Regions from separate parts of the Pseudomonas sp. DCA-1 genome, predicted to be linked through region 2. Evidence: predicted binding sites of a transcription regulator. Region 2 holds the regulator's gene; the other holds the start of a gene.
The links. The regulator FliA, encoded in region 2, starts transcription of late flagellar genes. The targets are predictions, from matches to a motif close to CTAAAGTTTNNNNNNNNNNNGCCGNTAA.

Region 1 (15,724 bases), 2.6 Mb from region 2:
CCAGGGCCACTTCGTGGTGGATGGTGCCATCAACGGCCAGGTGGTGCATTTCATGCTCGACACCGGCGCCACCGACGTGGCGATCCCCGAGGCGTTGGCTCATGAACTGAGCCTGGAGCGCGGTAGCCCGGTGCTACTGAGCACCGCCAACGGCCGCACCGAAGGCTACCGCACGCGCCTGGCCAGCCTGCAACTGGGCGATATCCGCCTGCAGAACGTACGCGCCATCGTGGTGCCGGGCCTGGACGGGCCCACCGTACTGCTGGGCATGAGTGCCCTGCAACAACTTGAATTTACCCAGCGCGGTGGCACCATGCTGCTGCGCCAGAACCTGAAATAATGACGAGGCCCGCATGAGCGACTCACTGGAACTCAGCCTGGACGGCGTCGAACGCCGCTCGCTGGCTGACTTCACCGAACAGGCCTACCTCAACTATTCCATGTACGTGATCATGGACCGCGCACTGCCGCACATCGGCGACGGCCTGAAGCCGGTGCAGCGACGCATCGTCTACGCCATGAGCGAGTTGGGGCTCGACGCCGATGCCAAGCACAAGAAGTCGGCGCGTACCGTCGGTGACGTGCTCGGCAAGTTCCATCCCCATGGCGACTCGGCCTGCTACGAGGCCATGGTGCTGATGGCGCAGCCGTTCAGCTACCGCTACACCTTGGTCGATGGCCAGGGTAACTGGGGTGCGCCGGATGATCCGAAGTCGTTCGCCGCCATGCGCTATACCGAGGCGCGGCTGTCGCGCTACGCTGAAGTGCTGCTCAGCGAAGTCGGCCAGGGCACCGTGGACTGGGTACCGAACTTCGACGGCACGTTGCAGGAGCCGGCCGTGCTGCCTGCGCGCCTGCCCAATATCCTGCTCAACGGTACCACCGGTATCGCGGTGGGCATGGCCACCGATGTGCCGCCGCACAACCTGCGAGAGGTGGCCAGTGCCTGTGTGCGACTGCTCGATGAGCCCAAGGCAACCATCGAGCAGTTGTGCGAGCATATCCAGGGGCCGGATTACCCGACCGAGGCAGAGATCGTCACGCCGCGGGCAGAAATTCTCAAGATGTACGAAAGCGGCCGCGGCTCGATCCGCATGCGCGCCGTGTACCGTGTCGAAGATGGCGACATCGTCGTCACTGCGCTGCCGCACCAGGTCTCCGGGGCCAAAGTGCTGGAGCAGATTGCCGCGCAGATGCAGGCCAAGAAGCTGCCGATGGTCGCCGACCTGCGCGACGAGTCGGACCACGAAAACCCGTGCCGTATCGTCATCATCCCGCGTTCCAACCGCGTGGATGTCGACGAGCTGATGCAGCACCTGTTCGCTACCACTGACCTGGAAAGCACATACCGGGTCAACGTGAACATCATCGGCCTGGACGGCCGTCCGCAGTTGAAAAACCTGCGAACCATATTGGTAGAGTGGCTGGAATTCCGCACCAATACCGTTCGTCGCCGCCTGCAGCACCGTCTGGACAAGGTCGAAAAGCGTCTGCACCTGCTGGACGGTTTACTCACCGCGTTCCTCAACCTGGATGAAGTGATCCACATCATCCGTACCGAGGAATACCCCAAGCAGGCCCTGATCGAGCGTTTCGAGCTGACCGAGATTCAGGCCGACTACATCCTCGAGACCCGCCTGCGGCAGTTGGCGCGCCTGGAAGAGATGAAGATCCGCGGTGAGCAGGATGAGTTGCTGAAGGAGCAAGCCAAGCTGCAGGCCCTGCTGGGGAGCGAGGCCAAGCTGCGCAAGTTGGTGCGCAGCGAGCTGATCAAGGATGCCGAAACCTATGGCGATGATCGTCGCTCGCCGATCGTAGCGCGTGCCGAAGCCAAAGCGCTGTCGGAAAACGAGCTGATGCCGACCGAGCCCGTCACCGTGGTGCTTTCGGAGAAAGGCTGGGTGCGCTGCGCCAAGGGCCACGATATCGACGCCACTGGCCTTTCCTACAAGGCCGGCGACGGCTTCAAGGCTGCCGCGGCCGGGCGTTCCAACCAGTTTGCCGTGCTTATCGATTCCACCGGGCGCAGCTACTCGCTGGCCGCCCACAGCCTGCCATCGGCGCGTGGCCAGGGTGAGCCGCTGACTGGCCGTCTGACGCCGCCACCGGGGGCGACTTTCGAATGTGTGTTGTTGCCTGACGACGATGCGCTGTACGTGGTGGCTTCGGATGCCGGTTACGGCTTTGTGGTCAAGGGTGAAGACCTGCAGGCCAAGAACAAGGCCGGCAAAGGCTTGCTCAGCTTGCCCAACGGGGCCAAGGTCATGACCCCGCGCCCAGTGGCCGATCGCGAGCAGGACTGGTTGGCGGCGGTGACCACCGAAGGCCGCCTGCTGGTGTTCAAGGTCAGCGACCTGCCGCAGTTGGGTAAAGGCAAAGGCAACAAGATCATTGGCGTGCCGGGTGACCGGGTGGCCAGTCGTGAAGAATTTGTTACCGATCTAGCCGTGATTCCCGAAGGCGCGACGCTTGTGTTGCAGGCCGGCAAGCGTACCCTGTCTTTGAAGGCGGACGACCTGGAGCACTACAAGGGCGAGCGCGGACGGCGCGGCAGCAAGCTGCCACGCGGGTTCCAGCGTGTCGATGGGTTGCAGGTGGAAGTGCCGACTTAACCGGTTGCAATGTCTGGAACGGCAATTTCAAAGCCGTTTCGGGCAGAAATGCTGGAGTCGGACGGTTATTTCGCGGATGATATGCCCCTTGCGGAGCCGGCGTGGCCGTGTGCCCGTTTGAATATACATGTATCACTGCGGTGTGCCTTGTGGCAGCCGCCTGGATGGGATGATGAAATTTCTGCGCCTTCCATTTGCGCTGTTGATGACTGGCCTGCTGGGCCTTGGCGGGTGCACCATGCATCAGCCGGTTGCCCTGTATCAGCTCGACAGTGGTGATCCTGGCCAGCCGTCGCAGAGTGCGGGCATGGCCGTGGTACTCGGCCCTGTATCGGTGGCCGATTACCTTCAGCGTGAGACATTCCTGCAGCGTCAAGCTGATGGCAGCCTGAGCGCGGCGACCGACGGTCGCTGGGCTGGCAGCCTTTCATCGGATATCGACCAGTTGCTGGTGCGTCAACTGGCCTGGCGTCTGGACAGCCAGCGCGTAGTGCTGGCCCCGGCGACTGCAGGCTTCAGCCCGGACGTGCAAGTGCTGTTGTCGATCACACGCCTGGACTCGGGCAGGAACCAGCCGGCCATTCTGGATGCCCAGTGGCGTCTGCTGGACCGCCGTGGCCATGTGCGTGACAACCGTATCATTCACCTCGAGCAGCAGCACGAGGGCAGTGAGTCGTCGCAGGTGCAGGCTCAGGGCCAACTGCTGCAAAAGCTGGCCGAACAGCTGAGCACAGCGGTGAAGCCGCTGGCCAACCAGCCGGCGATTGCCGAAGAAGCACCGAAAAAACCCGCTGCACCGACGCAGGTGAAGAAGGGGCCAGAGAAACCCAAAATCCCGATGGCCTCGCCGATTCGCACCGATATGGAAGTTTATCGGTTCTGATCAAACTGGCAGATACAAAAAAGCCCGCATTCGCTGCGGGCTTTTTTGTATCTGCTGTTCCGTCTGAAGCTCGGCGCGGTCTTTGTGGGAGCGGGTTTACCCGCGAAGCAGGCGACGCGTTGCATGGCACCGGTTGCGCCGGTGTTCGAGGGTGAACCCGCTCCTACGGGGGGAGCGCTAACGGTTGGATTTTGCGCCAGTCAAAGCAACCAGCCTGACTTAAGACATACGCTGTAGATGTCGCGTATACCTGTCAGGCACGGTGCTCATGCATGCGCGCCAGTTGCCTTTCCAGCATTGACGGGTAGGGCTCCATGAGCCGCTCCACACAGCACGCGCCTTCGGGGCTGGCGATCGGGCGAATACGCGCACGCTGGCGAATCAGGGCGTCATCGTTGATCTGTCGTTCTACCAGCAACAGGTTGCGGCTGTGCTGCGACAGCGCCAGGGCATCCTGGACTTTCTCGGCAATCAGCAGGTCAACCAGCTCCAGCCCATGCAGGTCGTTGCCCAATACCAGGCCTAGCTGCAGTTGCAGGGTGATGCCGCTATCAGCCACCTCGATCTGCAGGGCGTGGCCCAGGGCACGCAATAGTTCGCCACAGCAAATGGCGTTGGTCAGGTAGTCCTCGCCACACTCGCGGCTGTGGAACAGCACCAGGGTGCTGCCGTCGTTCAGCGTGTGGGTTTCACCGTCGTAGAGCGAGGCCGCGTGCTCCAGGCAATCGCGGTAGCGCTTGGTCAGCTCGTCCAGGCGTGTACGTGGCAGGCGGCGCAGTTGCTCCTGCGAGCCCAGCTGCACGGCAAGTACGGCGCTGTACTGGGGCTCGTCGGACTCGACCTCTGCGTGGGCTTTGGCTGTAGTGTCATCGTCCAGCAGGCCGGCGAAGGCTGCGTCGTCATCTTCGTCTTCCAGGGCAACCTTGGCGCGCGGTACGGCTTTGGGTGCCGGGGCAGCTGCGTGCAGGTCGTCGAACGGCTCGTCATCTTCCTCGGGCTCCGGCTCTGGTGGCGGAGGCGGGGCCAGGCGTGCATGCAGCTGGCGGGCGATGTCGCCGATCTCGTCCTGGCGGTCGGTCGCCGGGGTATACGGCTGCGGGTCGCGCAGCCATACCCGCAACTGCAGCAGTGGCAGGGTGATAAAGCGGCCCTGACGCAAGCTGAGGGCCAAGGCCAGGGCCAGCAGGATGGCGGCCAGAATGCCCATGCTCTGCAGGCTGATCAGCATCGGCTGCTGGAACTGGCTCATGTCCAGGCTGATGCGCAGTTGCCCGGCCGTCACGTCCTGGAACGTGATCTTGGTCTGGTACAGGCCTTCGGCCTCACCCAGCAGGCTGTTGCGCGGGCGCTGGCCGGCTTCGGCGAGGATGCGGTTATCGACGCTGAAGATTGCCGCATGGGCCACCAGCGGGTTTTTCACCAGGTTGCCCAGTAGCACGTTGAGGCTGAGGATGTCGTTGGACACCAGCAGCTCGGTTGCCGATGTGGCGGTCTGGGTGGTCAGGCTTTGGCCCAGGGCATCGGCCTGCTCATGCATGGCCTGCTTGAACTGCAGGCCCATCACGCAGGCGTAGATCACCAGCGCCAGCGCCACCAGGAAAATGTTGGTGCAGGCGATGCGCAGTGCCAGCGGCACGCGACGTTGACTCAAGGCGCGATAGATCATCAGGAAGAAATTGTCTGGTTTGACTGGCGTGGGCCGGTTCACAGAGCTCGGCTCTTAATGGCATGAAAGTGGGGGGAGTATAGCGAGCCGGGTTTTGTCGGCAAAGTATCGTTGGCGCCCGATGGTCATGGAAAATCGGTAGAATGCGCATTTTTCATCGAAGTCGGAGCCAGGTTGTGCGCGAAATCGTCCTGATCAACATCACCGGTGAGGACCGTCCCGGTCTCACTGCGGCTATCACCGGCGTCCTGCTGCAGGGCGGTGTGAGTATCCTCGACATCGGCCTGGCGGTCATGCACGGCACCTTGTCGTTTGGCATCCTGGTCGACATCCCGGACAACGAAGTGGCTACCGCACTGCTGCAAGGCGTGCAGGCAAAAGCCCACGAACTGAACCTGCAGGCCCGTTACACGCCGATTTCCGAGGCGGACTACCAGCACTGGGCCGATGGGCATGGCGAAGCGCGCCACATCGTTACCCTGCTCAGCCGCAAGATCACTCCCGAGCAGCTGCAGCGGGTGAGTGCGGTGATCAGCCAGTACGGCCTGACCATCGAGCGCATGGAGCGCCTCTCGGCCCGGGTGGCACTGGATGCCGAATTCGACAAGGGCAAGGCAGCCGTCGAGATCTCCGTGCGCGGCGTGCCGAGCGATGCCCAGGCCCTGCGTGCGGACTTCTTTGCCCTGGCTGAAGAACTGAGCGTCGACATCGCCTTCCAGAAGGACGATCTGTTCCGCCGCAACCGCCGGCTGGCGGTGTTCGACATGGACTCCACGCTGATCGAGGCCGAAGTCATCGACGAGCTGGCCAAGGCGGCGGGGGTAGGGGAGCAGGTCGCGGCGATCACCGAGCGCGCCATGCGCGGTGAGCTGGACTTCCGCGCCAGCTTCAAAGAGCGCATGGCTTTGCTCAAGGGCCTGGACGTGGGGGTGCTGGACGAGATCGGGGCATCGCTACGCCTGACCGAGGGTGCCGAGAACCTGTTTGCTGAGCTCAAGCGCCTGGGATACAAGACCGCGATTCTGTCCGGTGGCTTTACCTACTTTGCCCGTCAGGTGCAGGCGCGCCTGGGTATCGACTATGTGTTCGCCAATGAGCTTGAAGTGGTCGATGGCAAGGTGACCGGCGTGGCTGTTGAGCCGATTGTCGATGCCCAGCGCAAGGCTGAATTGTTGAAGAAGCTGGCCAGTGAAGAAGGCTTGCAACTGGAGCAGACCATCGCCGTAGGTGATGGCGCCAATGACCTGCCGATGCTGTCGCTGGCCGGGCTGGGCGTGGCGTTCCGTGCCAAGCCACTGGTGCGCCAGTCGGCCAAGCAGGCGATTTCCACCTTGGGGCTGGATGGGGTGCTGTATCTGCTGGGCCTGCGTGACCGCGACGCCCGTGGCTAGGTTGTCGTCGAATCTTCTGTGCCTGTGAAATCGAGCGCCGCCCGCGCGGCGCATCGCGAGCTACGCTCGCTCCTACGTTTGTTTCGGGCCAGTGACGCCTGTGACAGGCGCGCGCGACCGCCTGGTTCGCGCAACACGATATCGCGTCGTGCGCCATAACGTTCGCGCGCAAATCTCTCAGGACTGATTGGCCCGAAACAAACGTAGGAGCGAGCGTAGCTCGCGATGCGCCGCGCGGGCGGCGCTCGATCTTACAGGCGCAAAATAAACCCCGACATGCACCCCAATGCAAAAACCGTAATCAAGCCTGCACAGGCGCCGCCAACTGTTGCCCCATGCGCACTGCGGAGCCAGCACCCAGGCTCTCAGCCCATTTCACCTGCTCCGGCCCGAACAGCACGATGGCGGTCGAACCCAGCTTGAAGCGGCCCAGTTCGGCACCTTTTTCCAGGTGGATCGGGCCGCGGCTGGCTTCGTCGTAACGGAAGGTCTTCAGCTCACGCTTGGGCGGCGTGACCAGCCCAGCCCATACCGTTTCGATCGAGGCGACGATCATAGCGCCGACCAGTACCACGGCCATTGGTCCACGCTCTGTATCGAACAGGCAGACCACGCGCTCGTTGCGGGCGAACAGCTCGGGGACATTTTCTGCGGTGGTCTGGTTGACCGAGAACAGACGGCCCGGCACGTAGACCATTTCGCGCAGGGTGCCGGCCAGCGGCATGTGCACGCGGTGGTAGTCCTTGGGCGACAGGTAGATGGTGGCAAACTCGCCGCCCATGAACGGCGCGGCCATGGCCGGGTCACCGCCCAGCAGCTCTTGCGCACTGAATCCGTGCCCTTTGGCCTGGAAGATACGGCCGTGCTCGATCGGGCCGAGCTGGCTGACCGCGCCGTCGGCCGGGCACAGGATGGCGCCTGGGGTTTCGTCCAGTGGGCGGGCGCCTGGCTTCAGGGCGCGGGTGAAGAACGCATTGAAGTGCTCGTAAGCGCTCAGGTCTTCGACCAGAGCCTCGCTCATGTTCACCTGGTAGCGCTTGGCGAACCATGCGGTGAAGGCGTTCTTGAACCAGCGCACGCGGCACTCGGCGATGCAGCCGGCCAGCCGCGACAGCAGGTGGTGCGGCAGCAGGTACTGGCTGATGATGAACAGACGGGATTTCATGGGGGTTCCTTAGACTTCTACAGGCGTGTCCGGGTGGTTGCCCCATTCGCCCCACGAGCCGGCGTAGGCCTTGACGCGTGGGTAGCCGAGGGACTTGGCCACCAGGTAAGTGAAACCGGAGCGGCGGTGGGTCTGGCAGTGGGTGATCACTTCCTTGTCGGGGGTGATGCCCAGCTTCTCCAGGACTTCAGCGATGTCCTGACGGATGCGCAGGTGGTCGTTGAAATCCATGCCGGCGGTCCACTCGAAGTTGATCGCGCCGGGGATGTGGCCGCCTTTGGCTGCCAGCACTTTTTCGCCGCTGAATTCCTGCGGGCCGCGCGCATCCCAGATGACCAGGTCATCGGCGCCCAGACGGCTTTGCAGGTACTCGCGGGTGGCGGTGGGTGCGCTGTCGATGTGCAGACGGACCGGGGCGTTGCCACTGGCAGGCACGTCGGTGGACAGCTTGTCTGCCGGCCAGGCCTGGATACCGCCATTGAGGTAGTGGTAGCGCTTGTGGCCGATGACATCGAGCAGCCAGATGAAGCGCCCGGCCCAGCCACCGCCTTCATCGTCGTACACCACATACACGGCATCGGCGCGGTGGCCGAGTTCGCTGAACAGTTTCTCCAGCTCGCCCAGGGCCGGTAGCAGGCCGGGCGCCGGGGGCTGGCCGAGCTGGGTGCGCTTGCCTTCGACAAAGTGCGCGCCGGGAATATGCCCGCTGACATAGCGGTTGGCGCTGCTCAGGTCGACCAGGATCAGTTGCGGCGAATCCAGGCGTGGCAGCAGGTCTGCAGCTTCGATCACCAAGGGCAGGCCGGAAAAGTCGGTCATCCACGGTCTCCAGTGTGGAAAGAGAGGCGATTGTAGCGCAAGGCTCAACCCTTGCGGTTGGTAAACACCGACAAGGCCCGCTCGATGCATTGCGCGGTCTTGCCGAAGGCTTGCACGCTGATATCGGCCATCGGCCGGCAGCCCTGGTCGGCCACCAGCAGCATCAGCACCTGGTCGTTTGCAGCCAGCGAGCGAAGTAGAACATGCTCGCTGCGAAACAAAGCGCGCAGCGGGGCGGGCAGCAGCGCCGAGAACTGGCTGTGGTTTTCCGGTGTGATGCGCAGTTGTCCGGCCTGACTCAGCAGCTTTTGCAGCAGCTTGTTCTGCGATACCTGCAGGGCCAAAGCCCCGGCCTCCTTGGGCAGGCCGGCAATTTGCTGCACGCGCAGGCAGTCACTGGCCTTGTCCAGGCTAAGCAGCATGATGCGTTGCATGCCGCAGGCCAGCAGGGCCTCTTGTGCCTGGGTGGCCAGGTGCACGGCGTTGGTGAACGGGCTGGGTTGGGCCAGCAGGTGCTGGCACAGCGTGCGCCAGCGTGCCAGATCGTCGTTGCTGGGCGGGGGTGGGGCCAGCATATCCGGGTGAGGCCGGCGTTGGTGCCATGGCCAGATCAAAGCCTCGGCCGGGTGGAACAGGGCATGTCGGGCATGGCGGCGGGCACTGGCGGCCGCCTGCTGGTGCACTTGCTGCTGCACGTCTTCCAGCGAGGTTTGCAGGTACAGCGCGGTCAGCAGTTGCCAGCGCAGCAGGTGCGGGTTATCCCAGCCGACCTGTGCCGCCAGGGCCAGGTTGTTGGCCAGCAGCACGGTATTGGCCGGCTGGTTGAACCAGCGTCGCAAGCCGGGCTCGGCGTCCAGGCGGTGCTGTTGGCTGAGCAGGTCTTCGTCGCGGGCAATGTTCAGCACCTTGGCCAGTTGCTCGCGCTCTTCCAGCAGCAGGCGATAACCCTGGGTGACCCACTGGGGCAGGCGCCAATACTCGGCTATGGTCTGGCACAGCGCCATGATGCGCACGCCAAACAGTTCTTCCTCGACGTGGGCGGCGTCTTCACCTTTGTGGATAACCCGCAGTTCCCAGGCGTCGAGCAGCTTGGGGTAGGCCAGTGCCAGTGGCCAGAGTGGCGACAGGAACAGCAGGCTGCCCCAGTGAATCTCTTGCCACAGCCGTGCCAGGCGGCTGGCGAACAGGCCGCTGGCCTGCTGTGCCGCATGCTGGCTGATCATCTGGAACTGGCACAGTACCGGCGGAATCTCCTCCACGGGCAGTGTCGGCAAGCGTTTGAGAAGCTGCTCGCTGCGCTCCAGGCCCAGGCGGTTGAGGGCGACTTCCAGGCTCTCGGCGGGCTCGGCGAGGCTGGCATTGGTGGGGTGATTGGCTTCGCGCATCACTGACAGCACCAGCGCCGGGCTATCTTGCATCAGTTCGGCGATATCGCGCAGCGAGCGGCGGCTATCGTGGATGGCAGCCATGACCCGGTCGTAACTGTGCTTCGGCACGGGGATGCGAACACTCTCGAGCAGCTTTACCCAGGCCTCTAGCGTACGCGGGGCCTGAGTGGGCACCTTGGTTTCAATTGGCATTTTGACATCAGTCCGAACTGGCTTTTCGCATTGAGTGGCTATAGTCTGGCGCAGTTCTGCCGATAAGTAGAAGAAGAGTTTTAAAGCTCCCGTCTCTTCCCCTGACCACGACAGCAAGTGCTTTGAACCTATGGCTAAAATTATCGGCATCATCGTCGTATTCGCGAGCGTGCTCGGCGGCTACGTACTCTCCCACGGCAAGATCGCAGCCCTTATCCAGCCGTTCGAAGTACTGATCATCGGCGGTGCGGCCTTTGGTGCATTCCTGCAGGCCAACCCTGGCCACATGACCATGCATGTCATCAAGAAGTCGATGAAGATGTTCGGCTCGCGCTTCAGCCATGCCTTCTACCTGGAGGTGTTGGGCCTTGTTTACGAAATCCTCAACAAGAGCCGTCGCGAAGGCATGATGGCCATCGAGGCCGACATCGAGGACGCCGCTGCCAGCCCGATCTTCGCCAAGTACCCGACGGTACTGGCCGATGAGCGCATGACTGCGTTCGTCTGTGACTACCTGCGCATCATGTCCACCGGCAACATGGCCCCGCACGAGCTCGAGGGCCTGTTCGACATGGAACTGCTGAGCATGAAAGAAGAGCTGGAGCACCCGTCCCATGCGGTGACCGGCATTGCCGACGGTATGCCCGGCTTCGGTATCGTTGCGGCGGTACTGGGTATCGTGGTGACCATGGCCTCGCTGGGCGATGGCGACCAGGCCGCCATCGGCATGCACGTAGGTGCGGCGCTGGTGGGTACCTTCTTCGGTATTCTGGCGGCTTACGGTTTCTTCGGTCCTTTGGCCAAGTGCCTGGAACACGATGCCAAGGAAGAGCTGAACCTCTACGAATCAATCAAGGCCTCGCTGGTCGCCTCCGCCTCGGGCATGCCACCTTCGCTTGCAGTCGAGTTCGGGCGCAAGGTGCTGTATCCCAAGCATCGCCCAAGCTTCGCCGAACTGGAACAAGCGGTTCGCGGTCGCTGAGTCATGGAGAACAATCAGCCCATCATCGTCAAGCGCGTAAAGCGCTTTGGCGGCGGCCACCATGGTGGCGCCTGGAAAATCGCCTTTGCCGACTTCGCCACGGCGATGATGGCGTTCTTCCTGGTGCTGTGGCTGTTGTCCACGGCCACGCCAGAGCAGAAGATCGCCATTGCCGGCTACTTCAAGGACCCGATCGGTTTCTCGGAAAGCGGCACGCCCTACGTCATCGACCTGGGCGGTTCGCCTGAGCTGGCGCCGGAGAAGACCATCAACCCGGAAGTGAAGGCCGAACCGACGCAGGAGTCCACCACACAGCTAAGCAAGGACCAGGTCGAGACCATGGCCGAGCAGGTGGAGCGTGAGCGTCTGGAGCTGTTGCTGCAGGAACTGCAGAACAAGGTGGAAGAGAATCCACAGTTGCAGAAGTTCAAGGACCAGATCCTGTTCGAGATCACCCAGGACGGCCTGCGCATCCAGATCATGGATGCCGAGAACCGGCCGATGTTCGATATTGGTAGCGCGCGCCTGCAGCCATACTTCGAAGATATCCTGCTGGCCATGGCCGATACCATCAAGGCGGTGCCTAACAAGATCAGCATCAGCGGCCACACCGATGCCAAGCCGTATGCTGGCACCGGTGAGTACGGTAACTGGGAGCTGTCGGCCAACCGCGCCAACGCCGCACGTCGTGCTCTGGTGGCGGGTGGTTACCCGGACAGCCAGGTGGCGCGGGTGGTGGGTTACGCCTCGTCATCGCTGTTCGACCGCAAGGACCCGTTCAACCCGGTCAATCGGCGCATCGACATCATCGTGCTGACCAAGAAAGCCCAGCGCAATATCGAGGGTGAGCAGGGTACGCCACAAGCTCCGGCCGCCGAGCCCGCTGCACCGCCAGCCGGTGACGCGGCGCCAGGGGCTTCGGCACCGGCTGCGCAGAGCGAACAGGCGCCGATGCAGCCGCGTGAACTGCGCCAGAAGCTGAACATCTTCGAAGAGGGTACGCTTAAGATGGATGACGCCAAGGAGCAGTAGGTCCTGGCGGCATCAGGGCTGACAGGGGGTTGGCGGAAAGGTTGAAGCGCCGGTGAGATCGAGCGCCGCCCGCGCGGCGCATCGCGAGCTGCGCTCGCTCCTACGTTTGTTTCGGGCCAGTAACGCCAGTGCAGGCGCGCGCGACCGCCTGTTCGTGCCACGCGATATCGAGACATGCGCCAAGGCATTCGCGCACAAATCCCACAGGAATGATTGGCCCGAAACAAACGTAGGAGCGAGCGCAGCTCGCGATGCGCCGCGCGGGCGGCGCTCGATCTCACCGGCAGCGCAAATGCCACGGCGAGAGTAGCTGTTTCAAGTCAGGCTGGCGATGATCGAGCGATAGCTGTTCATGCGCTGCGGCTTGATGCGCCCCTCTTCCAGTGCCTTGAGCAGCGCGCAGCCCGGTTCGCGGTCATGCTTGCAGTCGCGGAAGCGGCAGGTGCCGAACAAGTCGCGAAACTCGATGAAGCCATCTTCCACGTCGTCGCGGCTGACATGGCCAAGGCCGAACTCGCGAATGCCCGGCGAGTCGATCAGGTCGCCGCCGTTGGGGAAGTGGTACAGCCGCGCCGTGGTGGTGGTGTGAGTACCCTGGCCAGACCATTCCGACAGGTCTCCGACACGGGTGCCGGCGTCCGGCAGCAGGCTGTTGACCAGCGACGACTTGCCTACCCCTGACTGGCCGACGAACACACTGATGTGGCCGTCAAGGAGCTGCTGCAGGCGCTGCATGCCGTCGCCCTGATGTGCCGATACTTCCAGCAGCGGGTAACCCAGCTCGCGGTAGACCTCCAGCAGCGCATGCAGGCCGGGGCCGTTCTCGTCGTTGATCAGGTCGGCCTTGTTCAGCAGCAGCAGCGGACGCAGGCCGGCGTGCTCGGCCGCTACCAGATAGCGGTCGATCAGGTTCGGGTGTGGTTCCGGCGCCGGGGCGAACACGATCACGATCAGGTCGACGTTGGCAGCCACGGGCTTGAGCTGGCCATGGTTGTTCGGCCGGCACAATTCGGTGCTGCGTGGCATCTGTGCCACGATCACGCCAATGCCCTGGTTGCCCGCACGCCATACCACGCGGTCGCCGGTGACCAGTGCTGGCAGGTTGGCACGCAAGTGACAGCGGAACACCTGGCCCGCGGTGTCGCCGTCCTGGGCTTCCACTTCTACCTGTACGCCGAAGTGTGCGATCACCAGGCCAAGTTGCTCCGGCCCCAGGTCGCCACCCTCCAGTTCCTGCAGTGCATGCTGCTCGCGTTTGGCCGCGCGAGCGGCGCGCTCACCCTGGATTTTTTCGATCCGCCAGTTTTGGCGGCGATTGAGCTGGCGTTTGGCCATGAAGGTACCGTAAGAGAGGCCCGGCGTGGGCATTGAAAACGGCACGCAGTTTAGCACGCCAGCCGCTGGACTATTCCGCCCAGCTTTATGCCGTGAATGGGCGTGCCTTGGCCACTAGGCTAATATGATCGCCTATATGAGGAGCCCCTGCATGCAAAACCCACAGAACCTGATCTGGATCGACCTGGAAATGACCGGCCTGGATCCGGACAGCGATGTCATCATCGAAATGGCCACCATCGTCACTGACAGCGAGCTGAACACCTTGGCCGAAGGGCCGGTGATCGCCATCCACCACAGTGACGAAGTGCTGGCGCGCATGGACGAGTGGAATACCCGTACCCATGGTGCTTCGGGGCTGACCCAGCGCGTGCGCGAGAGCAAGATCAGCATGGCCGAAGCCGAGGCACAGACCATCGCCTTCCTTGAGCAGTGGGTGCCTAAAGGCAAGTCGCCGATCTGCGGCAACAGCATTTGCCAGGATCGTCGTTTCCTCTACCGTCACATGCGCAATCTGGAAAACTACTTCCACTACCGCAACCTGGATGTCTCTACGCTGAAGGAACTGGCCGCGCGCTGGGCGCCGAACGTGCGTGACAGCTTCAAGAAGGGCAATACCCACCTGGCGCTTGACGATATCCGCGAATCGATCGCCGAATTGCGTCACTATCGCGAGCACTTCATCAAGTTGTGATTCAAAACGGCGCAGATATTGTATCTGCGCCCCCTTTTGGTGCCTTGGGCAACTGGTTAGACTGCGCGCCTTTCCTGCACGGACCCGCACCATGTTGCTGATGCTCTACCTTATCGCCATTACCGCCGAAGCCATGACTGGCGCGCTGTCTGCCGGGCGTCGCGGCATGGACTGGTTTGGCGTGGTGCTGATCGCCTGCGTTACTGCGCTTGGGGGCGGCTCGGTGCGTGATGTGCTGCTCGGGCACTACCCGCTGACCTGGGTGAAGCACCCTGAGTACCTGGTGCTGACCAGCCTTGCGGCGCTGCTGACCATTTTCATTGCGCCAATGATGCGCCGCCTTCGCTCGCTGTTCCTGGTACTCGATGCCCTGGGGCTGGTGGCATTTACCCTGATTGGCTGCATGACGGCGCTGGAGATGGGGCAGGGCATGCTGGTGGCGTCGATCAGCGGGGTGATCACCGGTGTGTTTGGCGGGATCCTGCGGGATATCTTCTGCAACGACATCCCGCTGGTGTTCCGCCGAGAGCTGTATGCCAGCGTGTCGTTTGCGGCAGCCTGGTTTTATCTGGGTTGCGTGTATTTCAAGGTGCCGGCAGAACAGGCGATGTTGCTCACACTGTTTGGCGGCTTCCTGGTGCGCCTGTTGGCAATCCGCTTCCACTGGGAAATGCCCAAGTTCCACTACAACGACCAGCAGTGACGCAATTTACAAGCGCAACATGGCCCTTGTGGGAGCGGGCGTGCCCGCGAACACCGGCGAAGCCGGTGCCATTACCTGTGTTGCCTGCTTCGCGGGCGCGCCCGCTCCCACAAGGATGGCGCATGCTCTGAGGCTGGTCGCTATTGAGCTCCGTGTCGGGCCAGCGCCCACTCCACATGCTCGCGCACCAATTCCGATTCATCGTCACGCCTGGCCTTCAGCGCCTCGATCACCGGAATCGTCGACGGCGCATTGCCCAACCCTACCGCCAGGTTGCGCAAAAAACGCTCGTACCCCGCCCGCCGCAAAGGCCCGCCCTCGGTCTTGCGCAGGAAGGTGCGTTCGTCCCACAGGAACATCGCCGCCAGGTCCGTATTTTCCAGCCCATGCCGTGGCTGGAAATCCTGCTCCTGGCTGTGCTTGGTAAAGCGGTTCCACGGGCAGACGATCTGACAGTCGTCGCAACCGAACACCCGGTTGCCCATCTTTGCGCGTAACTCGACAGGGATCGCGCCCCTCAGCTCGATGGTCAGGTACGAGATGCAGCGTCGCGCATCCAGCACGTAAGGCCCGACAAACGCCTGTGTCGGGCAGATGTCCAGACAGGCCTGGCAACGCCCGCAGTGTTCGCTGGTGGTGGCTTCGTCCACCGGTAGCGGCAGGTCGACGAACAGTTCGGCAAGAAAGAAATAGCTACCCGCCTTGCGGTTGAGCAACAGCGTGTTCTTGCCGATCCAGCCCAGCCCGGCCTGTTCGGCCAGGGCTTTTTCCAGTACCGGGGCGCTGTCTACAAACGCGCGGTAGCCGAACGGGCCGACAGCTTCCTGGATGCGGTCGGCGAGGAACTGCACGCGCTTACGCA
Region 2 (15,724 bases):
GGGCAGCAGCAGTTGCCCGGGCAAGCCTTCGGGCACCGCACCCTTGTGCAGGAACAGGTCGTAGCAGCTGTGCTCCAAGGCATCCGGGTTGTGCCCGAAGTAGCTGGTCATCGAGCCGTGCGGGTCGAGGTCGACGACGACCACGCGCTTGCCGGCCTCGGCCAGCAGGCCGGCCAGGGCAATGGTAGTGGTGGTCTTGCCGACGCCACCTTTTTGATTGGCTACTGCCCAGACTCTCATCAAGCAAACTCTATCTATTGATTTGGCAGGGACACTGTAGATACAACTGTCATGCGCAAAACTTCAAAGCTTGCACGCCCCTCAGTGTGAGCGTGCAGGACCGCGAACACCGGCGCAGCCGGTGCCATTCACCGAGTCGCTGGCTTCGCGGGCATGCCCGCTCCCACAGGGTACGGCGGCACATTCAAAATCGTGTTCATATCAGCGACGGGGAATTGACGAATCACTGCCCCGCCACCGTTGCTGGCGTTGCTGGTGCACTTTGTGTGCCAGCCCGGCGCAACGCGGCATCCGGTGTGGCATTGGCACTGCCCGAGCCTGTCAGGCTGCGGCGCACTTCCAGGTTACGGGAAATCACCAGCACAACCCGACGGTTGCGTGCGCGCCCTTCGGCGGTATCGTTGCTGGCCACCGGCTGGTACTCGCCGTAACCCACCGAGGCCATGCGTGCCGGGTTGACACCCTCCATGGCCAGCAGGCGCACGATGCTGGCCGCGCGCGCCGAGGACAACTCCCAGTTGGTGGGGTACTGCGCGGTGCGGATCGGCAGGTTGTCGGTGAAGCCTTCGACGTGCACCGGGTTGGCGAACGGCTTGAGGATGTTGGCCACCTTCTCGATGATCGCAAATGCCTTGTCACTGGGCATCGCATCACCACTGCCAAACAGCAGCGACGAATTGAGCTCGATCTCGATCCACAGTTCGTTGCCGCGCACAGTCATCTGGTCGCTTTTGATCAGGTCGCCAAAGGCATCGCGCACGTCATTGCTGATGGTTTTCAACGGGTCGGCATTGGTCGCCGCCAGGCCCGCTTCGGTCTGCTCGCTGTCTTTGACCAGCGGTTCGGCCGGGCGCACGCTCAGCGGCTGCTCATCGCCAATCGGGATCGGCTTCATGCTGCGCTCGGGGTCGTTGAATACCCCGAGCAAGGCCTGGGAAATAACTTTGTACTTGCCCTCGTTGATCGAGGAAATCGAATACATCACGACGAAAAAGGCGAACAGCAACGTGATGAAGTCGGCGTACGACACCAGCCAGCGCTCGTGGTTTTCGTGTTCCTCGGTATGACGACGGCGACGCATGGGTTACTCCATGAAGCCTTGCAGCTTCAACTCGATCGAGCGCGGGTTTTCACCTTCGGCAATCGACAGCAGGCCTTCGAGCAGCATTTCGCGGTAGCGCGACTGGCGCATGACGATGGCCTTGAGCTTGCTGGCAACCGGCAATAGCACAAGGTTGGCACTGGCCACACCGTAAATGGTGGCGACAAAGGCCACGGCAATGCCATTGCCCAGTTGCGACGGGTCGGCCAGATTGCCCATCACGTGGATAAGGCCCATGACCGCACCGATGATGCCGATGGTCGGCGCATAGCCGCCCATGCTTTCGAATACCTTGGCTGCCTGGATGTCACGGCCTTCCTGGGTAAGGAAGTCGACCTCGAGGATGCTGCGGATGGCTTCCGGCTCTGCGCCGTCCACCAGCAGTTGCAGGCCCTTGCGCGCATACGGGTCGGGCTCGCTGTCAGCTACCCCTTCCAGGCCCAGCAAGCCTTCTTTGCGAGCGGTCAGGCTCCAGTTCACCACGCGGTCGATACCGCCCGCCAGGTCGACCCGCGGTGGAAACAGGATCCAACGTAAAATCTGCAAGGCGCGCTTGAACGACGACAGCGGCGACTGCAACAACGCCGCCGCCAGGGTACCACCCAGCACGATCAGAGCCGCCGGGCCATTGACCAGAGCACCGACATGACCGCCTTCAAGAAAGTTGCCACCGACGATGGCAACGAAAGCCAGGATCAAACCGATCAGGCTGAGGACGTCCATCAGACGCACGCCTCCACCAGGTGCTTGCCAATTTCGTCCAGGCTGTACACGGCATCAGCCAGGTTGGCCTTGACGATGGCCATGGGCATGCCATAAATCACGCAGCTGGCTTCATCCTGGGCCCACACCGTGCTGCCACCCTGCTTGAGCAGGCGCGCGCCTTCACGGCCATCGGCGCCCATGCCGGTAAGCACTACCGACAATACCTTGTCACCATAAGACTTGGCCGCCGAACCGAAGGTGATGTCCACGCAGGGTTTGTAGTTCAGGCGCTCGTCGCCGGGCAGGATCTTCACCGTACCACGGCCATCGATCATCATCTGCTTGCCGCCGGGGGCCAGCAGGGCCAGGCCCGGGCGCAGCATGTCGCCGTCCTCGGCCTCCTTGACGCTGATGCGGCACAGCTTGTCCAGGCGTTCGGCAAACGCTTTGGTGAAGGCCGCCGGCATGTGCTGGATCAACACGATCGGCGCCGGGAAATTGGCCGGCAGTTGGGTCAGTACCCGCTGCAGTGCCACCGGCCCCCCCGTGGAGGTACCGATGGCCACCAGTTTGTAGGGTTTGCGCTTGGGTGCCGGCGACTGCGAGGCTGCCGCTGTCGGGGCCGCTGCACGGGCAGGCGCAGCCGGGCGTGCCTGCGCCTGGCTGGTGAAGGTGCTGGCGGGCGCTGGCGCGGCGACCGGCGCCGTTCTGGCATAGCTGCCGATCCGGCGGTTGCTGCGCGAAATGGTGTGTACCTTCTCGCACAGCAGCTGCTTGACCTTGTCAGGGTTGCGCGAGATGTCCTCGAAGTTTTTCGGCAGGTAGTCCACGGCGCCGGCATCCAGCGCGTCGAGGGTGACACGGGCGCCTTCATGGGTAAGTGACGAGAACATCAACACGGGCGTCGGGCAGCGCTGCATGATGTGCCGCACTGCGGTGATGCCATCCATCATGGGCATTTCGTAGTCCATGGTGATCACATCGGGCTTGAGCGCCAGCGCCTGGTCGATTGCTTCCTTGCCGTTGGTCGCGGTCCCCACGACCTGGATCGTTGGATCCGCCGAGAGGATTTCCGAGACACGGCGGCGGAAGAAACCAGAATCATCCACCACCAGGACCTTGACTGCCATAAACACTCCATTAGGCGGCGCAACCCGCCAGGGCGCGCCACCGAAATCAAATACGCCGCGCGGCGTAACGCTTGAGCATGCTCGGGACGTCGAGAATCAACGCGATGCGACCGTCGCCAGTGATGGTGGCCCCGGACATGCCCGGGGTGCCCTGCAGCATCTTGCCCAGCGGCTTGATGACCACTTCTTCCTGGCCAACCAGTTGGTCGACGACAAAGCCGATGCGCTGGGTGCCGACCGACAGAATCACCACGTGGCCCTCGTGCTGCTCTTCGTGCACCTGGCCCTGGACCAGCCAGCGCTTGAGGTAGAACAGTGGCAGCGCCTTGTCGCGCACGATCACCACTTCCTGCCCGTCGACCACGTTGGTGCGCGACAGGTCGAGGTGGAAGATCTCGTTGACGTTGACCAGCGGGAAGGCAAACGCCTGGTTGCCCAGCATCACCATCAGGGTGGGCATGATCGCCAGGGTCAGCGGCACCTTGATGACGATCTTGGAGCCCTGGCCCTTGGCCGAGAAAATGTTGATCGAGCCGTTGAGCTGGGAGATCTTGGTTTTCACCACGTCCATGCCCACGCCACGCCCGGACACATCGGAAATCTCGGTCTTGGTCGAGAAGCCCGGGGCGAAGATCAGGTTGTAGCAGTCCGACTCGCTCAGGCGCTCGGCAGCGTCCTTGTCCATCAGGCCCTTTTCCACCGCCTTGGCGCGCAGGATGTTGGGGTCCATGCCCTTGCCGTCGTCCGAGATCGACAGCAGGATGTGGTCACCTTCCTGTTCGGCCGACAGTACTACGCGGCCGGTACGCGCCTTGCCAGAAGCTTCACGCTCGTCGGGCATCTCGATACCGTGGTCGACAGCATTGCGCACCAAGTGCACCAACGGGTCGGCCAAGGCTTCTACGAGGTTCTTGTCAAGGTCGGTCTCTTCGCCGACCAGCTCCAGGTTGATCTCTTTCTTCAGCTGGCGCGCCAGGTCACGGACCAGGCGCGGGAAGCGGCCAAAGACTTTCTTGATCGGCTGCATGCGGGTTTTCATCACCGCGGTCTGCAGGTCAGCGGTGACCACGTCGAGGTTGGACACGGCCTTGGACATGGCCTCATCGCCGCTGTTCAGGCCCAGGCGCACCAGGCGGTTACGCACCAGCACCAGTTCGCCGACCATGTTCATGATCTCGTCCAGGCGCGCGGTATCGACGCGCACCGTGGTTTCTGCTTCGCTGGCAGCATGCTTTTCGGCGGCCGGGGCCGGCGCGCGAGGCGCCGCGGCAGGTTTGCTGGCCGGCGAAGGCGCTGGTGCAGCGGCTGGCTTGGCCACCGGCTGGCTTTCGGCCTTGGCGGCAGCCGGCGCTTGCGCCTGGACAGCAGCCGGGGCTTCTACAGCGGCAACATCGCCACCGAACTTGCCCTTGCCGTGCAACTGGTCCAGCAGGGCTTCGAATTCGTGCTCGCTGATTTCATCACTGGCTGCGCTGCTGTCTGGCACGGCAGGCGCTGGTGCCTGGGTGGCTGGCAAGGCATCGACCTGGAAGGTGCCCTTGCCATGCAGTTGGTCGAGCAGCGATTCGAATTCGGCGTCGGTGATTTCATCACTGGTCGCTTCGCTGCTGACGGCAACCGGCGGCGCCGCAACCTCGACACTGAACTGGCCCTTGCCGTGCAACTGGTCGAGCAGCGACTCGAACTCGGCGTCGGTGATTTCATCACCAGCACCGCTGACGGTCTCGCCCTGCATCTGCTCGTCGGCCGCTGCTTGCGCCTTGACCGCATCGAGCGAATCGAGCAACTGCTCGAACTCGCTGTCAGTGATGTCCTGGTGCTGCTCGTCGGCATCGGCCGATGCCGCAACCGCCACGTCGGCAACCGGTGCCGGCGCTGCAACAGCTTCGGCTCCGCCAGGTTCGGCCAGGCGCGCCAACGCCGCCAGCAGCTCGGGGGTGGCCGGCGTCACTTCGGAACGCTCGCGCACCTGGCCAAACATGCTGTTCACTGTATCCAGTGCCTCGAGCACCACATCCATCAGTTCCGCATCGACCCGGCGCTCACCTTTGCGCAGGACGTCGAACACGTTCTCGGCGATATGGCAGCACTCCACCAGCTCGTTCAGCTGAAGGAAGCCGGCGCCCCCTTTTACAGTGTGGAAACCGCGAAAGATCGCATTGAGCAGGTCGGCATCGTCAGGTCGGCTTTCCAGCTCGACCAGTTGCTCGGACAATTGCTCAAGAATTTCGCCGGCTTCTACCAGGAAATCCTGGAGGATTTCTTCATCGGCGCCGAAGCTCATCAAACGTGCTCCTTAAAAACCAAGGCTGGACAGCAGATCATCGACATCGTCCTGACCGGACACGACGTCTTCACGCTTATCGGCATGAATCTGCGGACCTTCACCCCGAGTCGGATGTTTTTCTCGATCTTTTTCTGCACGCAATTGATCGTGATCATGGTTTATACCGGCAAAGCGGTCGACCTGGCTGGCCATCAGCACCAGCTTGAGCAGATTGCTCTCCACCTCGGTCACCAGTGTGGTGACGCGTTTGATCACCTGGCCGGTCAGGTCCTGATAGTCCTGGGCCAGCAAAATGTCATTGAGGTGCCCGGCAACCTTTCGGTTACCCTCGGCGCTGTGCGTCAGGAAACTGTCGACTCGCTTGACCAGATCACGAAATTCCGGCGCAGCCACTTCGCGGCGCATGAAACGCTGCCAGTCGGTACTCAGGGCCTTGGCCTCGCTGGCCAGTTCATTGAGCACCGGCGTGCTTTCCTCGACCAGATCCATGGTGCGGTTGGCCGCGCCCTCGGTGAGCTTGACCACATAGGACAGGCGCTCGGTGGCGTCGGTAATCTGCGACACCTCTTCTGCCTGCGGCATGGTGGGGTCGATCTGGAAACTGACGATGGCACTGTGCAGCTCGCGAGTCAGCTTGCCGACTTCCTGATACAGGCCGCGGTCGCGGGTCTGGTTCAGCTCGTGAATCAGCTGCACCGCCTCGCCGAAACGGCCCCGTTCCAGGCTTTCGACCAACTCCTGGGCATGCTTCTTCAGGGTCGATTCGAACTCGCCCAAAGACGTTTGTGATGAATCCATGACGCGCCCCCCGTAACGTGACTCAGCCGTTGACGCGTTCGAAGATCTTCTCGATCTTCTCTTTGAGCACCTGAGCGGTGAACGGCTTGACCACATAACCATTGACGCCGGCCTGGGCCGCTTCAATGATCTGGTCGCGCTTGGCTTCAGCAGTCACCATCAGTACCGGCATGCTTTTCAGCTTGTCACTGGCACGCACTTTACGCAGCAGGTCGATGCCGGACATGCCCGGCATGTTCCAGTCGGTTACCAGGAAGTCGTAGTGACCGTTCTCCAGCATTGGCAACGCCGTGGTGCCGTCATCGGCTTCCTCGGTGTTGGTGAAACCCAGGTCACGCAACAGGTTCTTGATGATCCGCCGCATCGTCGAAAAGTCGTCAACGATGAGGATTTTCATGTTCTTGTCCAATTAGACCTCCAAGCAGTCTCAAACGCGCTCGGCCTACCGAGCACGCACTCATTCAATTCGGTACAACGTGGAAAACGACTGCAACGACAGCGGGCTCAACGCGCCCGCCATTCCCCCAGGCGGCTACGCAGGCGCGCGGCACACTGGCTGTGCAACTGGCTGACCCGCGACTCGCTGACACCCAGCACCTCACCGATTTCCTTGAGATTCAGCTCTTCGTCGTAGTACAGCGCCAGCACCAGGCGCTCACGTTCCGGCAGGTTGGCGATAGCCTCGGTCAGGGCAGCCTGGAAGCGGTCCTCTTCCAGCCCCCGCGCAGGTTCGACCTGGCCACTGGCGCCATCCTCATGCAGCCCTTCGTGCTCACCGTCCTGCAACAGGTCGTCGAAGCTGAACAGGCGGCTGCCCAGGGTATCGTTCAAAATCCCGTAGTAATCATCGAGACTCAATTGGAGTTCGGCAGCAACTTCATGATCTTTAGCGTCACGGCCTGTTCTGGCTTCAACCGCACGCATCGCGTCACTGACCATACGGGTGTTTCGGTGTACCGAACGCGGCGCCCAGTCACCTTTGCGTACTTCGTCCAGCATGGCCCCGCGGATGCGGATGCCAGCATAGGTTTCAAAGCTGGCGCCCTTGCTGGCGTCGTATTTGTTAGCCACTTCCAGCAGCCCGATCATGCCGGCCTGGATCAGGTCTTCGACCTGCACGTTGGCCGGCAAGCGCGCCAGCAGGTGGTAGGCGATGCGCTTGACCAGCGGGGCGTAGCGTTCGATCAGCTCGTACTGGGCGTCCTTCGACGCCCGGCTGTACATCTTGAAACCGCTGGCGTTCATAGCACGGGCCCCGCGCTGGTGGGTTGCACCAAGCGCTCGACAAAGAACTCCAGATGGCCGCGCGGGTTGGCCGGTAGCGGCCAGCTATCGACCTTCTGGGCAATCGCCTTGAAAGCCAGCGCACACTTGGAGCGAGGGAAGGCTTCGTAGACGGCACGCTGCTTCTGTACCGCCTTGCGCACGCATTCGTCGTACGGCACGGCACCCACGTACTGCAGGGCAACGTCAAGGAAGCGGTCGGTGACCTTGGTCAGCTTGGCAAACAGGTTGCGCCCTTCCTGCGGGCTCTGCGCCATGTTGGCCAACACACGGAAACGGTTCATGCCGTAGTCACGATTGAGCAGCTTGATCAACGCGTAGGCATCAGTAATCGAAGTAGGTTCATCACACACCACCAACAGCACTTCCTGGGCGGCGCGAACGAAGCTGACCACCGAGTCACCGATACCCGCAGCGGTATCGATCACCAACACATCGAGGTTGTCGCCGATTTCGCTGAACGCCTGGATCAGCCCGGCGTGCTGGGCTGGGGCCAGGTGCACCATGCTCTGGGTGCCCGAGGCTGCCGGCACGATGCGCACACCGCCAGGGCCCTGCAGCATCACGTCACGCAGTTCGCAACGCCCTTCAATGACATCGGCGAGAGTACGTTTGGGGGCAAGGCCCAGCAACACGTCGACATTGGCCAGGCCCAGGTCGGCGTCCAGCAGCATGACCCTGCGGCCAAGCTCGGCCAGCGCCAGGGACAAGTTCACTGAAACGTTAGTCTTGCCGACGCCACCTTTGCCGCCGGTCACGGCGATCACCTGTACGGGATGCATGCTACCCATGTCTGTTCTTTACCTTGTCTCGCTGGGACTCAGGCCACACGTAGGGCAATTCTGCGTGCCCTTTGGCATAGCTACTTTGCACACGCTTCATGGTCAACCCGCTCGCCGTGGGTTGTGATAGAGATCAGCGAACATGTCGGCCATGGCCTCTTCGCTGGGCTCGTCCTGCTGCTGCACATTCACCGCGCGCGAAACCAACTGGTGGCCCCGCGGCAAGTGCAAGTCGTCAGGAATGCGTGGCCCATCGGTAAGATAGGCCACTGGCAGTTCATGACTGATGGCAAGACTCAACACATCGCCAAGGCTTGCCGTTTCATCGAGCTTGGTCAGGATGCAGCCGGCCAGGCCACAGCGTTTGTAGCTGTGGTAGGCGGCGGTCAGCACCTGCTTCTGGCTGGTGGTGGCCAGCACCAGATAGTTCTTCGCGGCAATGCCACGCCCGGCCAAGGTTTCCAGTTGCATGCGCAGCGCAGGGTCGCTGGCCTGCAGGCCGGCAGTATCGATCAGCACCACGCGCTTGCGCAGCAGCGGCTCCAGCGCTGCTGCCAGCGACTGGCCCGGGTCGACGTACGTCACCGGCACGTTGAGGATGCGGCCCAGGGTCTTGAGCTGCTCCTGGGCGCCGATACGGAAGCTGTCCATGCTCACCAGCGCCAGATTCTGCGCGCCGTACTTGAGCACGTAGCGCGCGGCCAGCTTGGCCAGGGTGGTGGTCTTGCCCATACCCGCCGGGCCGACCACGGCGATCACGCCGCCCTCTTCGATCGGCTCGATTTCAGGTATTTCGATCATCCGCGCCAAGTGAGCCAGCAGCATGCGCCAGGCCTGGCGCGGCTCTTCGATCTCGGCGGTCAGGTCCAGCAGCTCGCGGGCGATCGGCCCCGACAGGCCGATGCGTTGCAGGCGGCGCCAAAGGTTGGCCTGCTGCGGCTTGCTGCCCTGCAGCTGATTCCAGGCCAGCGAACCGAGTTGCACTTCCAGCAACTCGCGCAGGCCCGACAGCTCGGAACGCATGGCATCGAACAGGCGCGGATCAACCGGTGCAGCAGCCGGTGCGGCAGCAGCCTCGGGGGCCTCGACATGCGGCTCGATCAACGGTTCGGCAGCGGTCAAAGATTGCCCGGCGAACAATTGGCGGTTGTTGTCGCTGCTGTCCTGACGGTGGTCCAGCTCGGCCTGGGCACTGGCAATGCGCGTATGGGTCTTGCGCAGTTCTTCTTCCAGCTCGGCGTTGGGCACACGCGGGGCCAGGGCGGACAGCTTGTAGTCCAGCGCGGCCGTCAGTTCGACACCACCGGCAATGCGGCGGTTGCCAATGATCGCGGCATCGGCGCCCAGCTCGTCACGGACCAGCTTCATGGCCTGACGCATATCGGCGGCGAAAAATCGCTTAACTTGCATTATCCCCTACCTCAGCCGTTAGGGCCCACTGTGGCAACGATGGTGACTTGCTTGTTGTCAGGTATTTCCTGATACGCCAGAACATGCAAATTCGGTACAGCCAGGCGACCGAAACGCGACAACATGGCGCGGATCGGGCCGGCGACCAACAGGATGGCCGGCTGACCCTGCATTTCCTGGCGCTGGGCCGCCTCGATCAGCGAACGTTGCAGCTTCTCGGCCATGCTAGGTTCCAGAAGAACACCATCTTCCTGACCCTGCCCGGCCCTTTGCAGACTATTCAGCAAAATCTGTTCCAACCTTGGCTCCAGGGTAATCACTGGCAGCTCCGACTCAACGCCGACAATGCTTTGCACGATGGCACGACACAATCCGACGCGCACTGCCGCCACCAGTGCGGCGGTATCTTGACTCTTGCCGGCGTTGTTCGCGATGGCCTCGGCAATACTGCGAATATCGCGCACTGGCACCTGTTCAGACAACAGTGCTTGCAGCACCTTGAGCAGCCCCGACAAGGAAATGACACCCGGCACCAGCTCTTCTGCAAGTTTAGGCGATGCCTTGGCAAGTACTTGCAGCAGTTGCTGAACCTCTTCGTGACCGATCAGCTCGTGGCAATGTTTCTGCAGGATCTGGTTGAGGTGGGTGGCCACCACGGTGCTGGCATCGACCACGGTGTAGCCCAGCGACTGCGCCTGGGAACGCTGGCCAACATCGATCCACACCGCCTCCAGGCCAAACGCCGGATCGCGCGCGGCAATACCGTTGAGGGTGCCGAACACCTGCCCCGGGTTGATCGCCAGTTCGCGGTCCGGATAGATCTCCGCCTCGGCCAGAATCACCCCCATCAGGGTCAGGCGATAGGCGCTGGGTTGCAGGTCGAGGTTGTCACGAATGTGCACGGTGGGCATCAGGAAACCCAGGTCCTGCGACAGCTTCTTGCGCACGCCCTTGATCCGCGCCAGCAACTGGCCACCCTGGTTGCGATCGACCAGCGGGATCAGCCGATAGCCAACCTCCAGGCCGATCATGTCGATGGGGGTGACGTCATCCCAACCCAGTTCCTTGGTTTCCAGCGCGCGTTGTGGCGAGGGCAGCAGGTCCTGCTGGCGCTGCGCCTCTTCCAGGGCTTTGACCTTGGCCTGCTGCTGTTTCTTCCACACCAGGTAGGCGCCCCCACCGGCCAGCAGGCCGAGACTGAGGAACGCCACGTGCGGCATGCCCGGCACCAGTCCCATGACGATCATCAACCCGCCAGACACAGCCAGGGCCTTGGGCGAATCGAACATCTGCCGATTGATCAGCTTGCCCATGTCCTCGGAGCCCGACGCGCGGGTTACCATGATCGCGGCGGCGGTGGACAGCAGCAGTGATGGCAATTGCGCCACCAAACCGTCACCGATGGTCAGCAAGGCGTACACCTTGCCGGCCTCCGTGAAACTCATGCCGTGCTGCATCATGCCGATCAATATGCCGCCGATCAGGTTGATGAACAGGATCAGCAAGCCGGCGATGGCATCACCGCGCACGAACTTGCTGGCACCGTCCATCGAACCGTAGAACTCGGCCTCCTGCGCAACCTCGGCACGGCGGTGCTTGGCCTGGGCCTGATCGATCAGGCCGGCATTGAGGTCGGCGTCGATGGCCATCTGCTTGCCGGGCATGGCGTCGAGGGTGAAACGCGCACTCACTTCCGAGATACGCCCGGCCCCCTTGGTCACCACCACGAAGTTGATGATCATGAGGATGGCGAACACGACGGCACCGACCACGTAGTTACCGCCGATCACCACCTCACCGAAGGCCTGGATCACTTTACCGGCAGCGCCGTGGCCCTCCTGGCCATGCAGCATGACCACACGGGTGGACGCCACGTTCAGGGCCAGGCGCAACAACGTGGCCACCAGCAGGATGGTGGGGAACGCGGCAAAGTCGAGCGGACGCAGGGCGTATACACACACCAGCAGCACCACGATCGACAGGGCGATGTTGAAGGTGAAGAACACGTCGAGCAGGAACGGCGGTATCGGCAACATCATCATTGCCAACATCACCAGCAGCAACAGCGGCACACCCAGGTTGCCCCGGCCGAGCCCGGCCAGGTTGTTACGGGCGTTGCTGATTAACTGAGTGCGATCCACCGCGAGTCCTCTTGATGCAAAACTTTGACGCCCAGGGGGCGCCTGCGGCTGGCATTGCAAGAAGCTTTCCAACTTTGGCAGACACCCACACGAAAAGATGAACCGGGCGAGCACCACCGCGTTGACGGGTGGCTCATGAGCAGGCAATCACCAAGAAAAACGAGACCTCCCGCCCAATCGCCTCTACGGCAATGGCCCAAGGCTTAAGCTCTTGGAAAGCCACGGAGAGGGTGGCGCCACGACAAAAAAATCTGAGCGACTTGATCATGCAAAAGCTCACGGTTTCTATGCGGATGTAGAGAGCCAATGACTACTCAAAGGCATGAACATCATGCCAACTGCTCGATGGTAGCTCTAGTGAGTCTGTGATACCTTCGCCAGCGCTTTTGACTACATCGCTAGACCCGGAGAACATGGTGGCGAACTCTCTCGATAGCTTTATCGTTCCTGACAAACATCGCCATAAAACCGCGATGGATTATGTAGTCGAGTCGCTACGCGAAGGCATACTTTCTGGCGCAATAGCTGAAGGTACGGCTTTGCGCCAAGAAGAGCTAGCCTCAAAATTCGGTTTGAGTCGAATGCCGATAAGGGACGCCATAAGGCAGTTGGAAGCCGAAGGGCTTGTTACCTACGAAGTCCATAAAGGAGCCTCTGTAGCGATCATGACGATTGAGGACATTGTCGAGATCTATGATATGCGGATAATGGCAGAATGCACCGCCTTGGACTTTGGTTTTGACAACATCGTAGAAAATGATCTGGCGCAGATGTACGAACTCATATCTGCCATGGAGCATGCCACCGACCCGCACCACCTTAGCGAACTCAATGAAAAGTTCCATCACTTTCTTTATTCAAAAGCAAAGCGCCCCAGGTTACTTGCATTGATTAAGTCCCTTCATGACTCGGTGGATCGCCATCTTCGTTTTTTGTTGACAAATCTCGACTACCACAAGAAATCACAACAGGATCATAAAAACATTTTGAGCGCTTGCGCTCAGGGTGATCGCGAAGCCGCCAAGCACTTTTTAGCCGAGCACCTTGCCGAGGGACGAGATGCAATCGTTACGTTTCTTGAGACACGGCGTCGACAGGATATGTCATAAACGATCTTTCGATGCTGATGAGAGCGCATATTCGACTAGCGCTCCTACCAACTTCGGCGGGGGGTAACCGGAGCACTCAAACATCTTCGGGTACATACTGGCACTCGTAAATCCGGGCAAGGTGTTGACCTCATTGAGAATGATTGCACCCTCTTCTGTCAAGAAAAAATCCACCCTGGCGTACCCCTTCAGATCAAGGCATCTAAATGCCTGAACAGATAAATCCTGAATGCGCGCGACAATGTCAGGTGGCAATAAGCTTGGCACACGAAGACCTGTCACACTGTTGGAATCATATTTCGCCTGATAATCGTAATAGGTGTGCTCTTCCTTTTTGAGTATTTCACCCACCACCGAGGCCATCAAGCCCTCCTCAAGTTCGAGCACACCACACTCTATCTCTCTACCACAGATTTCAGCCTCCACCAGCACCTTTGTGTCCTCTCGTGCTGCAATAGCAAATGCCGCAGCATATTCTAAGGCGTTGGAGACCCTAGACACACCAATCGATGAGCCCGAAGTGGCGGGCTTTACGAAGAGCGTGCTGCTACCCAGGCACTCAACCAGCTCTTCCCAAGGACGCATGGAATTCATGGCCAGCCAAGGCCCCACAACTAGCCCGGAAGACTGGACCATTCTCTTCGTGACATCCTTATCCATGGACATTGCCGAACCTAGCACCCCGGAGCCCACACAAGGCAAACCGCACATCGCTGCCAATCCTTGAATCGTTCCATCCTCCCCCCACCGACCATGCAGTACCGGGAAAAGCAAGTCGATCCCAATCTCGACCGTGTCGCTCCCTTGGATTGTGTATGAGAGCGAGGGATGTCCTGGACGAATTGAAAGCAACGGAGCCGACCGGTCAACCGCACCTGGGAACTGGCACGGCTCTCCTTGATACCTCCAGTTGCCCTCACGATCTATCCCCACACAGTGCACCCTGTGACCGAGAGCCATCAGCGCCGCGTGGATTGTAGCAGCGGAGCGGAGCGCCACTGAATGCTCTGAACTCCTCCCCCCAAAAACCAGTGCGATCACATTTTGTTTCATTTCGATAGACCTCAGCCGGGCAATTTTGGCTACTGTATCCAATATCCAAAAAAAATAACAACGGCATTTGCCTACCCGCGAATACGGTAGCGGCGGCGACGGTGAACGGTGGGTGGAAATTGGCCAGCAGGGCCGGCCTCTTCGCGGGTGAACCCGCTCCTACGACGGCCTGCGCCCAACCACCGACCTGTGTCCACCACCGTGGTAGGAGCGGGTTTACCCGCGAATACGGTGGCGGCGGCAACGGTGAACGGGGGTGGAAATTGGCCAGCAGGGCCGGCCTCTTCGCGGGTGAACCCGCTCCTACGACGCCTGTGCCCAACCACCGACCTGTGTCCACCACCGTGGTAGGAGCGGGTTTACCCGCGAATACGGTAGCGGCGGCAACGGTGAACGGCGGGTGGAAATTGGCCAGCAGGACCGGCCCTTTCGCGGGTAAACCCGCTCCTACACGACGGCCTGCGCCCAACCACCGACATGTGTCCACCACCGTGTAGGAACGGGCCCGCCCGCGAAAGGGCCTGAAGCCGTGACACAAGGTCAACTGTCACGCCGCAAATCCGGCGGGATCGGCAGGTCGTCTTTCAGCGGCTCCGGCCGCTTGCCCTTGCCAGCCCGGTACTGCCGGATCTGGAACACATACGCCAGCACCTGCGCCACCGCCAGATACAGCCCCGCCGGGATCTCCTGCTCAAGTTCGGTGGAGTAATAGATCGCCCGCGCCAGCGCCGGCGACTCGAGGATTTGGATGTTGTGCTCCACGCCAATTTCACGAATCTTCAACGCCATGAAATCGCTACCCTTGGCCAGCAGCAACGGCGCCGCACCGCCCTTCTCCGGGTCGTACTGCAAAGCCACCGCATAATGCGTCGGGTTGGTGATGATCACGTCGGCATCCGGCACCGCTGCCATCATGCGCCGCTGCGACACCTCGCGCTGCAGTTGGCGAATACGTTGCTTGACTTCGGGCTTGCCCTCGCTGTCCTTGTACTCGTCGCGCACTTCCTGCTTGGTCATCTTCATTTTCTTCTGCGTCTGGTACAGCTGGAACGGTACATCTGCTGCGGCAATCAGCAACAGCCCGGCTGACATCCACAAGGCACTCCAGCCCACCACCTGCAAGCTGTGGATGATCGCCTGCTCCAGCGGCTCATTGGCAATCGACAGCAAGGCCTGGCGGTCGCTGGACAGCACCAGCACCGCCACCACCAGAATCACGAAGAATTTGGCCAGCGCCTTGAGCAATTCAGTCAGGGCCTGCATCGAGAACATGCGCTTGATCCCCGACAGCGGGTTCATGCGGCTGAATTTGGGCTGCAGCAAGCTGCCCGAGAACAAGAAGCCGCTAAGCGCGATGGGCGCCACGAAGGAAATCACGAACAGCAGGATCAGCACCGGCTGCACCGCCCAGATGGCCATCTTGCCCGAGGCCAGCAGGAAGGCCCCCATCGCCCGCTCGTCGACGATGATGTCGCGGGTCAGACTGAAGTTCATACGCATCAACGCCAACAGTGTTTCGGCCAAGTGACCACCGAATGCCAGCAAGCCACCGGCACCCGCCAGGGTCACCGCCACTGTGTTCAGCTCCTTGGAACGGGCGACCTCGCCCTTCTCGCGGGCGTCGCGCTTGCGCTTCTCAGTGGGGTCTTCTGTCTTGTCCTGACCGCTCTCGCTTTCCGCCAT

Region 1: the regulator FliA is predicted to act here: its motif matches at 10,155-10,182, upstream of motA (flagellar motor stator protein MotA).

What each region holds. Positions count from the first base shown of each region.
Region 1 covers NZ_CP169881.1:5,340,760-5,356,483, reverse strand. The annotation lists gene ACE4QZ_RS25250 (TIGR02281 family clan AA aspartic protease) at 1-340, shown strand, start outside; gene parC (DNA topoisomerase IV subunit A) at 354-2,612, shown strand; gene ACE4QZ_RS25240 (membrane integrity-associated transporter subunit PqiC) at 2,785-3,495, shown strand; gene ACE4QZ_RS25235 (hypothetical protein) at 3,749-5,203, opposite strand; gene serB (phosphoserine phosphatase SerB) at 5,338-6,552, shown strand; gene asd (archaetidylserine decarboxylase) at 6,854-7,717, opposite strand; gene ACE4QZ_RS25220 (rhodanese-like domain-containing protein) at 7,727-8,536, opposite strand; gene ACE4QZ_RS25215 (HDOD domain-containing protein) at 8,581-10,116, opposite strand; gene motA (flagellar motor stator protein MotA) at 10,247-11,098, shown strand; gene motB (flagellar motor protein MotB) at 11,102-12,130, shown strand; gene rsgA (small ribosomal subunit biogenesis GTPase RsgA) at 12,446-13,465, opposite strand; gene orn (oligoribonuclease) at 13,617-14,159, shown strand; gene ACE4QZ_RS25190 (trimeric intracellular cation channel family protein) at 14,251-14,862, shown strand; gene queG (tRNA epoxyqueuosine(34) reductase QueG) at 15,003-15,724, opposite strand, start outside.
Region 2 covers NZ_CP169881.1:2,014,992-2,030,715, reverse strand. The annotation lists gene ACE4QZ_RS09745 (ParA family protein) at 1-240, opposite strand, end outside; gene motD (flagellar motor protein MotD) at 464-1,321, opposite strand; gene ACE4QZ_RS09735 (flagellar motor protein) at 1,325-2,065, opposite strand; gene ACE4QZ_RS09730 (chemotaxis response regulator protein-glutamate methylesterase) at 2,065-3,177, opposite strand; gene ACE4QZ_RS09725 (chemotaxis protein CheA) at 3,224-5,461, opposite strand; gene ACE4QZ_RS09720 (protein phosphatase CheZ) at 5,474-6,262, opposite strand; gene ACE4QZ_RS09715 (chemotaxis response regulator CheY) at 6,285-6,659, opposite strand; gene fliA (RNA polymerase sigma factor FliA) at 6,767-7,507, opposite strand; gene fleN (flagellar synthesis regulator FleN) at 7,504-8,337, opposite strand; gene flhF (flagellar biosynthesis protein FlhF) at 8,431-9,738, opposite strand; gene flhA (flagellar biosynthesis protein FlhA) at 9,750-11,879, opposite strand; gene ACE4QZ_RS09690 (GntR family transcriptional regulator) at 12,293-12,988, shown strand; gene ACE4QZ_RS09685 (D-alanine--D-alanine ligase family protein) at 12,983-14,041, opposite strand; gene flhB (flagellar biosynthesis protein FlhB) at 14,582-15,724, opposite strand.